Pyxidicoccus xibeiensis: one gene and its partners. The protein of the gene in region 2 binds, or shares a complex with, the protein of the main gene of each other region. Links are inferred from orthologs where the notes say so. Each region holds a gene or a part of one and is shown on either strand. Other genes may lie near its edges.

What was found.
Region 1: the proteins of LXT23_RS43640 (region 2) and LXT23_RS27660 are in contact, whole or in part, in a cryo-EM structure (PDB 7NYH), measured with the Escherichia coli proteins. The link is inferred for Pyxidicoccus xibeiensis from one-to-one orthologs.
Region 3: the proteins of LXT23_RS43640 (region 2) and LXT23_RS27700 are in contact, whole or in part, in a cryo-EM structure (PDB 7NYH), measured with the Escherichia coli proteins. The link is inferred for Pyxidicoccus xibeiensis from one-to-one orthologs.

The regions. Positions count from the first base shown.
Region 1 is NZ_JAJVKV010000006.1:218,772-221,885, forward strand. The notes cover bases 40-3,004. They hold LXT23_RS27660 (NADH-quinone oxidoreductase subunit A), read left to right. Parts: upstream 40-1,318; coding sequence 1,319-1,690; downstream 1,691-3,004. Other genes in these bases: LXT23_RS27655 (methyl-accepting chemotaxis protein), read right to left, coding at 40-1,060; LXT23_RS27665 (NADH-quinone oxidoreductase subunit B), read left to right, coding at 1,697-2,260; LXT23_RS27670 (PaaI family thioesterase), read right to left, coding at 2,355-2,831; LXT23_RS27675 (sulfatase-like hydrolase/transferase), read right to left, coding at 2,713-3,004. Outside these bases: more of LXT23_RS27655, read right to left, coding at 1-39; more of LXT23_RS27675, read right to left, coding at 3,005-3,114. UniProt on the Escherichia coli protein: NDH-1 shuttles electrons from NADH, via FMN and iron-sulfur (Fe-S) centers, to quinones in the respiratory chain. The immediate electron acceptor for the enzyme in this species is believed to be ubiquinone.
Region 2 is NZ_JAJVKV010000018.1:111,153-114,300, forward strand. What follows is about bases 1-2,999. They hold LXT23_RS43640 (NADH-quinone oxidoreductase subunit J family protein), read right to left. Parts: upstream 1,754-2,999; coding sequence 1,247-1,753; downstream 1-1,246. Other genes in these bases: nuoL (NADH-quinone oxidoreductase subunit L), read right to left, coding at 1-845; nuoK (NADH-quinone oxidoreductase subunit NuoK), read right to left, coding at 869-1,171; nuoF (NADH-quinone oxidoreductase subunit NuoF), read right to left, coding at 1,750-2,999. Outside these bases: more of nuoF, read right to left, coding at 3,000-3,090; LXT23_RS43650 (NADH-quinone oxidoreductase subunit NuoE family protein), read right to left, coding at 3,125-3,148. UniProt on the Escherichia coli protein: NDH-1 shuttles electrons from NADH, via FMN and iron-sulfur (Fe-S) centers, to quinones in the respiratory chain. The immediate electron acceptor for the enzyme in this species is believed to be ubiquinone.
Region 3 is NZ_JAJVKV010000006.1:228,205-231,193, forward strand. What follows is about bases 108-2,947. They hold LXT23_RS27700 (complex I subunit 1/NuoH family protein), read left to right. Parts: upstream 108-717; coding sequence 718-2,178; downstream 2,179-2,947. Other genes in these bases: LXT23_RS27695 (2Fe-2S iron-sulfur cluster-binding protein), read left to right, coding at 108-715; LXT23_RS27705 (NuoI/complex I 23 kDa subunit family protein), read left to right, coding at 2,224-2,947. Also shown: more of LXT23_RS27695, read left to right, coding at 1-107; more of LXT23_RS27705, read left to right, coding at 2,948-2,989. UniProt on the Escherichia coli protein: NDH-1 shuttles electrons from NADH, via FMN and iron-sulfur (Fe-S) centers, to quinones in the respiratory chain. The immediate electron acceptor for the enzyme in this species is believed to be ubiquinone.

The DNA of each region.
Region 1 (3,114 bases), on a different replicon or contig from region 2:
CCTGGGCAATCTTGGACACCTGCTGCAGGTCCTGGTTGAGGCCGACAATCGCGTCCGCCACGCCCTTGGACTCGGTGCGGATGTCGTTGATGCCGGCCACCACCTGCGCCACCACCGCCATGGCCTCGGCCACGGCCTCGTGGGTGCGCCGCGCGCTGGACTCCACCACCTCCGTGGAGCTGGAGATCTGCTCCGCCGTGCGGCTCAGCTCCTCGAACGTGGCGGCAATCTGCTGCGCGTACGCCGCCTGCTGGCTGATGACGTGCTCCTGGTCCGCGGACGCGACGAGCAGCCCGCGCGAAGCACCGCCCAGCTGGTCCGTGCGCGACACCAGCTCCATCACCGTGGTGCGCAGCGTGCCGAGCATCTGGTTGAAGGACTGCGCCATCAGGCGCACCTCACCCGTGGCGGACACGTCCAGCTCCGCGCGCGACATGTCCCCGCGCGACACGTCCTGGACCACCTCCGTCACCCGCGACACGGGCTCGACGATGGAGCGGCTGATGAACATCGCCAGCAGCAGGCCCACGCCCAGCGCCGCCGTCAGCGCCGCCAGCGCCATCCCATCCAGGTCCACCAGCGACGCCACCGCCTCCTCCACCCCGAAGCCCGCGACGTAGGTGTGGCCACCGCTGGCGCAGCGCACCCGCACCTCCCGCTCGGGCGCTCGCGACGTCTCACAGCCCTCCAGGGGCCGCGCGGGCCGCGCCCTCACGTCGTCGGGGATGGGCCCGCGGGCGTGCACCACGGCGCCCTCCGGGCCCAGCAGGCCCTGGTAGTGCACGGTGAAGCCCCGGCCCCCCTCGGCCCCGTTGGCGAGGTCCAGCTGGGACAGCACCCCGTCCGCGCGCGAGCGGGCCTCCGTGGTGCCGTCCACGGCGAGCACCGCGGGGTGCTGGGCCACGAGCGTTCCCACCACGCGCACCCGCTTCTCCAGGAGCCCCAGCGTGACCTCCCGCTGCCGCTCCGGGAAGTACAGGCCGCAGAAGAAGACCACCGCCAGGCAGGGCACGAGCACCGCGATGGCCACCTGCATCCGCAAGCTGAGCCGGCCCCACATGCCTGTCTTCTCCCGGGAAGTGCTGATCCACGCCGGCCGCGGCGCGCCCACCGACGGTAGGCGCCCCGTCGAGGAGCGTCAAACGTGTCCCCCGACGGGAGACCGCCCGGCCGGCCAGGCGCCGGCAGGCAGGCACGGTGGGCCTCATGGCGGCGCCACAAGCCCTGCTTTTCGCCGTCATCTCAAGGGGTTGGAGCGCTGCCCCGGGGGAGTTTCCCTTTGACATGGCGCGGCCGGTGTCATTAGGTTCCGCGCGCGATGACTCCCACTCCACTCTCGCCCTATCTGCCGCTGGCGGTCGTCCTGCTGCTGGCCGGCGGCATGGCGATGCTCATTCCCCAGATCACCACCCGCCTGGGGCCCCGGCGTCCGAGCGCCATCAAGTCCACCAGCTTCGAGGCCGGCTCCGAGTCGACCGGCCCGGCACGTCAGCGCTTCGCGGTGAAGTTCTACGTGGTGGCGCTGTTGTTCATCGTGTTCGACGTCGAAGCGGTGTTCCTGTACCCCTGGGCGGTGAACTTCCAGGCGCTCGGCTGGTTCGGGTACGTGGAGATGCTGGTTTTCGCGTCCACGCTCGTCGTCGGGCTTATCTACATCTGGAAGAAGGGCGCCCTGGACTGGGAGAGCTGAGACACCATGGCTGACGCTGACATTGCTCCTGTTTTGACGACCCGCCGCGACGAGGCCATGGGCTTCTTCCAGCGGATGGTGTCGAAGGGCCTGGGTTGGGCCCGCAAGTACTCGCTGTTCACCTATCCGTACGCCACCGCATGCTGCGGCATGGAGTACATGTCCGTGGCGGCGAGCCGTCACGACATCTCGCGCTTCGGCGCCGAGTTCCCCCGCTTCTCGCCCCGGCAGGCAGATCTGCTGATGGTGGTGGGCACCATCAACCTGAAGCAGGCGCCCATCCTCAAGCGCGTGTACGAGCAGATGGCCGAGCCCAAGTGGGTGGTGGCCTTCGGCGTGTGCGCGTCGTCGGGTGGCTTCTACGACAACTACGCGGTGCTCCAGGGCATCGACCGCATCATCCCCGTGGACGTCTACATCCCCGGCTGCCCGCCGCGTCCGGAGCAGGTGCTGGACGGCCTGATGCTGCTCCAGGACAAGATTGGCAACCAGGTGCACCGCATCGCGGACCGCGAGCAGCCCAACGCCACGGCCGCCCGGCACGACCTGCTGCTGTCCATGGGCAAGTAACGAGTCACGCGCCCCACGCGCGGTACCTCAGGGCCCCGCCCGCCTCCCCTCGTCAGAGCGGAGGCGCCGGGGCCCTGGCTTTTCCAGCCGCCGCCTACCAGCGGTGGTACGCGGGGTGGCCCGGCTTCACCGCGACGAAGGTGCCCCGGCAGGTGGCCGTCACCTTGCCGCCGGCGGTGAGCGTGCCCTCGATGATGGCGCGGTCGCCCTGGATTTCCACCGGCTTCGCCTCCAGGTGCACCGGCCCCGTCATGGGCGTGGGGCGCTTGAGGGAGATGGAGTAGTCGGCGGTGACGGTGCACGGCGGCGAGTCCGCGCCCTGCGCCTTCATCAGGTGGAAGGCGGCCGTCCAGTTGCAGTGGCAGTCCAGCAGCGCGCCGATGATGCCGCCGTTGAGGACGCCGGGAAACGCCTGGTGGTGCTCGGAGGGCGTCCAGTCCGCGACGACGAGGTCACCCTCCGCGCGGCTGCGGATGCGCAGGCCCTGCGGGTTGGCCGGACCGCAGCCGAAGCAGCTGTTGTGGGGTGCGTAGCGTTCCTGAAGGCTGGGACTGTCTGGGGTCGTCGACATGGCCCGCCACCTTACGCCAGCGGCCCTCCGCCGTGCGGCCCAGGACACCGTCCAGCCACGCCTCCAGCGCGTGGGCGTCCGCGCCTTCACAGTCGCCCTCGCAGGTACGCAACACACTGCCGTCCGCGCGGGGCCGGTCCACCCACCAGCGCCGCCCGTCGAAGGCGCCCTGGTCCTTCTCGCGAACAATCGCCGCGTGGGCCGCGTCGCCCAGCTCCACCACGCCGTCCGGGCGGATGCGGTACGCGTCGAAGGCGCGCGGCGCGCCGGGCCAGTGTCCCGG
Region 2 (3,148 bases):
GCGTCCGTCAGGCCCTCGGCCATCTTCTCCAGGCCCTTGAAGTTGACGGGGCCGTGCTTCTCCAGCGCCGCCTCGAAGCGGGGGCCGCTGGCGCCGGCGTTGGCGAAGTCCGCGGAGTTCGCCTGGCGCGTGAAGGCCGCCATCAGCAGCACCAGCAGGAACGTGCCGATGAGGAAGGCGAAGTCGCCGATGCGGTTGGTGATGAAGGCCTTGCGCCCCGCCCAGGCCTTGGCCGGGTCCGTGTACCAGAAGCCGATGAGCAGGTAGCTGGCCATGCCCACGCCCTCCCAGCCCACGAACAGCAGGACGAGGTTGTCGGCCAGCACCAGCGTCAGCATCGCCGCGACGAACAGGTTGAGGTACGCGAAGTACCGCCAGTACCCGTCGTCGTGCTCCATGTAGCTGGTGGAGTACAGGTGGATGAGGAAGCCCACGCCGGTGATGACCAGCAGCAGGATGCCGGACAGGTGGTCCACCGCCAGCCCGAAGTTCACCCGGAAGTCGCCCGCGGCGAACCACGTGCCGTAGTCATACGACAGGGCGTACTTGACGTAGTCCGCTTCGATTCCGAACGGGTTCTTGTAGAAGGCCAGCAGGCGTCGCACGCCCCCGACCTCGGCCGTGTGGCTGGTGGCCCAGAAGGCCAGCACGCTCAGCACGAAGGCGCCGCCCACCGCCGCGCAGGCGATGAGGTGCACGTTGGCGCGGCCCAGCATCCGGCCGAACACGCCGCAGATGAACGCGCCCAGCAGCGGCAGCGCGATGATGAGCCACAGCGAGGGCTCCATCAGCTCGGGCGGGACGGGCGCCGTCTGGAGGAAATTGGCGAGGGTCGCGAGGGTCATGAGAGAGAGGGCTCCTGGCGGCGTCAGTGCTTCATCGTCCGGATGTCTTCCACCAGGACGCTGCCCCGACTGCGGAACACGGCGATGACGATGGCCAGGCCGATGGCCGCCTCGGCCGCCGCCACCGCGATGACGAAGAAGGCGGAGACGTGGCCGACGCTGTCACCGCGCATGCGGGCGAACGCCAGGAACGTCAGGTTCGCCGCGTTGAGCATCAGCTCCACGCACATGAAGACGACCAGTGCGTTGCGCCGCACGAGGACGCCGAACATGCCCATGCAGAACAGCGCGGCGGCAAGCAGGAGGTAGTAGGTGATGGGAACCATGGGCCGATTCGGGGCCTCGCGGGCGGCTACCGTGTGGGCCGCCATCTAGCACAGAAAGTTGTCGGGGGACGGCGATCAGATTCGCGACTTGGCCACCACGACCGCGCCCACCATGGCCACCAGCAGCAGCAGGCTCACCGCTTCGAAGGGAAACAACCACTGGGTGAAGATGGCCTGCCCCAGGTTGCCCATGGTGCCGAAGGTGGCCTGCGCCTCCGTGCTCATGGGCGCGACCTCGCCGGGCACCTTCGACAGGATGATGGCCAGCACGGCCAGCAGTCCCACCGTCGCCCCGCCGCCGGCGATGCGCGCCAGCGTGGGCCGGCCCCGCGTGGGGGACTCGCCCAGGTTGAGCAGCATGATGACGAAGAGGAAGAGCACCATGATGGCGCCCGCGTACACGAGCACCTGCAGCACGGCCACGGTGTGCGCCCACAGCAGCACGTAGATGCCGGCCAGGAAGAAGAACGTGGACACCAGCGCCATGGCCGAGTTGATGGGGCTGCGCGCGAAGATGACCATGCCGGCCGACAGCAGCGTCAGGAGCGCGAACGCCCCGAAGAGGATGAGCTCGATGTTCAAGACCAGTCTCCGAACGAACCCCAGGGCTTGTCGCCGAACGGGCAGCGGTGCTCGCGGATGTGCGCCTCGAACTCGTCCCGGAACCGCATGAGGAACGAGTGCGTGGGCAGCGCCGCCGCGTCACCGAGCGCGCAGATGGTGTTGCCCAGGCCAATGGGCGGGTAGGGGGCAATCGACGAGGCCACGTTGGACAGCATGTCCACGTCGCCCGGCTCGCCGCGGCCCTCTTCAATCTTGCGCAGAAGGCGCGTCTGCCAGGGCGTGCCCTCGCGGCACGGCGTGCACTGGCCGCAGGACTCTTCCGCGTAGAAGCGCGCCACGCGCCACAGGCTGCGCACCATGCAGGTGGCGTCGTCCATGACGATGACGCCGCCGGAGCCCGCCATGGTCTGCTTCACCTTGAGGGCCTCGAACTCCATGGCCACGTCCAGCTCGTCCGCGCCCAGCACCGGCGCCGAGGAGCCGCCCGGAATCACGGCCTTCACCTTGCGGCCCGCCGGCATGCCCCGGCCGTACTGGTCGTCGTAGATGAGCTCGGCGAGGGTGGTGAACATCGACACCTCGTACACCCCCGGCCGGTTCACCGTGCCGGAGAGGCACACGAGGCGGGTGCCACCGGACTTGTCCGTGCCCAGCTTCGCGTAGGCGTCCGAGCCCTTCTGGAACACGGCGGGGACGCTGGCGAGCGTCTCCACGTTGTTCACCACCGTGGGGCAGCCGAACAGGCCCACCACCGCGGGGAAGGGCGGCTTGAGGCGGGGCCAGCCCTTCTTGCCCTCCAGGCTCTCCAGCAGCGCCGTCTCCTCGCCGCAGATGTACGCGCCCGCGCCCCGCACCAGGTAGCAGTTGAGCTCGAAGTCCCTGCCCAGCAGCGTCTTGCCGAAGATGCCGGCCTTGTAGGCCTCGTCGATGGCCGCCTGGGTGCGCTCCGCCTGGAACTTGAACTCGCCGCGCAGGTACACGTAGCAGGTGTGCACGCCCAGCGCGTACGACGCGATGGCGATGCCCTCCAGCATCATGTGCGGGTCGTCGCTGAGGATGTAGCGGTCCTTGAAGGTGCCCGGCTCGGACTCGTCGCCGTTGACCGCGAGGTACTTGGGCTTGGGGCTGTCCTTGGGGACGAAGCTCCACTTGAGGCCCGTGGGGAAGCCGGCGCCGCCGCGACCGCGGAGGTTCGACTTCTTCACCTCGTCGATGATGGCGGCCGGCTGCATCTCCAGCGCCTTCTTCAGCGCCTCGTAGCCGCCCCGCTTGCGGTAGCTGTCCAGGGTCCAGGACTGCGGCTTGCCCCAGGCCGCCGAGATGATCGGTTCAATCGCCTTTGCCGTAGAGGCCATGATGGTGACGTCCTGACAGAGAAGGGGTGGAGGATCAGCTCAGCTTGGCGAGGATGGC
Region 3 (2,989 bases), on a different replicon or contig from region 2:
GGTGCTCGCCTCGCCGCTGCTCTCCAACGAGGACCTGCTGGCGGGCCTCACCTTCGCGAAGGCCACGCTGGGCGTCACCACGGTGTACGTGGGCGGCCGGCCGCAGGGCGCCGCGGACCACTACCTGATGACGGCGGACAAGAACCCCAACCGCAAGGGCCTGGAGCTGATTGCCCAGGGGCTGGGGCTGAAGCTGGAGTCCTTCGAGTCGCTCACCGCCGCGCTGGGCGCGGGCCGGGTGAAGGCGCTGTACGCGCTGGGCACCGAGGTGCCGGGTGACGCGGAGGCCTTCGCGCAGGCCGCGGGCAGGCTCGAGGTGTTCGTGGCGCACGCGTTCACCGAGTCTCCGGTGACGGCGCAGGCCACGGTGCTGCTGCCCGCCTCCGTGCACGTCGAGGACGAGGGCTCCTTCGTCCAGGTGGACGGCCTCATCCAGCGCTTCCGCAAGGCGTACCCGCCCAAGGGCGACGTGGTCCCCAACTGGAAGTGGGCCGCGGAGCTGACGCGCGAGCTGGGCGGCGAGGCCGCCTGGGGTTCCGCGCGGGACGTGTGGCGCGAGCTGGCCGGCAAGGTGGCCGCGTTCGCCGAGTTCAACTGGGACAAGGCCTCTCCGCCGGACCGGGAGAAGCCGGGCATCAATCCGCTGCCTTCCGCCTCCGACGGGCGTCCTCCGGGGTACCGTGAGTTCGGTACGCCCCGGGTGAGGGGTATCTAGCCATGAGCCGCGTACTGACCATCCTCCTCGCCATGTTCACCATCGTCGTCGCCATCTTCGGTGGCATGGCGACGGCGTACCTCGTGGGCGGCCTGGTGGAGGAGCACTGGTTCACCGGCGCCAGCCGGCTGACCAACATCCTCTTCCTCGTGCTCGTCTTCGTGATGATCATCGCCACGTTGCTGACGATGGCGGAGCGCAAGTGGAGCGCGTTCATCCAGGACCGCGTGGGTCCCAACCGCGCGCGCATCGGCCTGCCCGGCCTGAAGAACCGCGCGCTGGGTGGCCTGCCGCACATCCTCACCGACGTCCTCAAGATGCTGACGAAGGAGGACTTCATCCCGGGGACGGCCAACCGGTTCATGTTCAACCTGGGCCCCATCCTCGCCTTCGCGCCGGTGTTCGCGCTGTTCGCGGTGGTGCCGGCCGGTCCGTCCGTGCCCGTCTTCGGGCACATGGTGGACATGGTGGTGGCCACGCCGGACTTCGGCATGCTGTACGTGCTCGCCATCGCCTCGCTCGCCGTCTACGGCACGGCGCTGGCGGGCTGGGCCTCCAACAACAAGTTCGCCCTGCTGGGCGGCGTGCGCGCCACGTCGCAGATGATTTCGTACGAGGTGGCGCTGGGCCTGTCGCTGGTGGGCCTGTTCATCGCCTTCTCCTCCGTGCAGCTGCCCGCCATCGTCGGTGACCTGGGCAACGCCCTCGCCGGCAACGGCTCCGGCCAGGCGCAGTACCTGTGGCGCACCGACGGGGCCTTCGACTTCGGCCTGCCGGCGTGGGGCTTCATCCTCCAGCCGATTGGCTTCCTCGGCTTCTTCGCCGCGTCCTTCGCGGAGACCAAGCGCGCCCCGTTCGATCTGCCCGAGGGCGAGTCGGAGATCATCGGCTACTTCGTCGAGTACTCCGGCATGAAGTTCGGCCTCTTCATGATCTCCGAGTTCGTGGAAGTGGTGGTGCTGGCCGGCGTGACGACGGCGCTCTTCTTCGGCGGTCACCACCTGCCCTTCGGCGGCGAGTGGCTGGCCAGCCAGGCCATCTTCCAGGAGCACGGCTGGCTGCTGGGCGCCATCTTCGGCACGGTGTTCTGGCTGAAGGTCGTCTTCCTCATCTGGGTGCAGCTGCTCATCCGCTGGACGTTCCCCCGCTTCCGGTATGACCAGATCCAGTCGCTGGGCTGGAAGATCCTCCTGCCCATGGCGCTGGTGAACATCTTCGTCAGCGGCGCGCTGGTGCTGTGGGACCCGTCGCTGCGGGCGCTGGCCATCCTCGGCATGCTGGAGATTGCGTTCGTGGTGGTGCTGACGCTGACGCAGAAGGAGCCGGCGGAGGGCGGTGCGCATGGGGCCCACGGCGGCGCTCACGGCCACGGTCACGACTCCCACGGGCACGGGCTGCCCGCCGGCGCGCATGGGGCCCACGGGCTTCCGGCGCATGGCGCGGCCCCGGCCTCCACGCACTAGACTTCCACCGGCGGCCCCGCCCTTCCGGGAATCGAGAACACCATCATGGCCCTCAAGGTAACCCAGGACCCGCGCACCGACATCCGTGAGCGGGCCTACGTGCCGGAGCTGCTGCGCGGCCTGGCCGTCACCACGAAGCACTTCTTCCGCAACCTCTTCGGTACCCGCGACACCAACGTGCGCGTGGAGGACCGCACCGGCACCAGCCTGATGACGACGGTGCAGTACCCCGAGGAGAAGCCCATCTACCCCGAGGGCTACCGCGGCCTGCACCGGCTGGTGCCGCGCGAGGATGGCAAGCCGCGCTGCGTGGCCTGCTACATGTGCGCCACCATCTGCCCGGCGCAGTGCATCTACATCGAGGCGGGCGAGTACGAGGAGACGACGGCCGAGGGTGAGTCGCGCGTCATCGAGAAGTACCCCACCCAGTTCGTCATCGACGAGCTGCGCTGCATCGTCTGCGGCCTGTGCGTGGATGCGTGCCCCAAGGACGCCATCCGCATGGACACGTACACGCACACCCCGCCGGAGTACACGCGGCAGAACTTCGTGTACGACATCCCCAAGCTGCTGAAGGGGCCGGCGGTGTCCCACCCGTCGGACCCGTGGAACAAGCGCGACGGCTCCGAGGAGCCGCACCACTCGCACAAGGAGGCCCACACCCGCGTGGGCGAGGGCCTGGTGGAGCTGAAGCTGCCGCAGCACGGCAACATCGGCGCGGGCCACGGCCACGGCGGCCACGGCAAGGCGACGCCGGGCGCCCAGACGGGCGGCCACGGCCAGACGGTCGTCACCCAGCAGGGCCCCATCC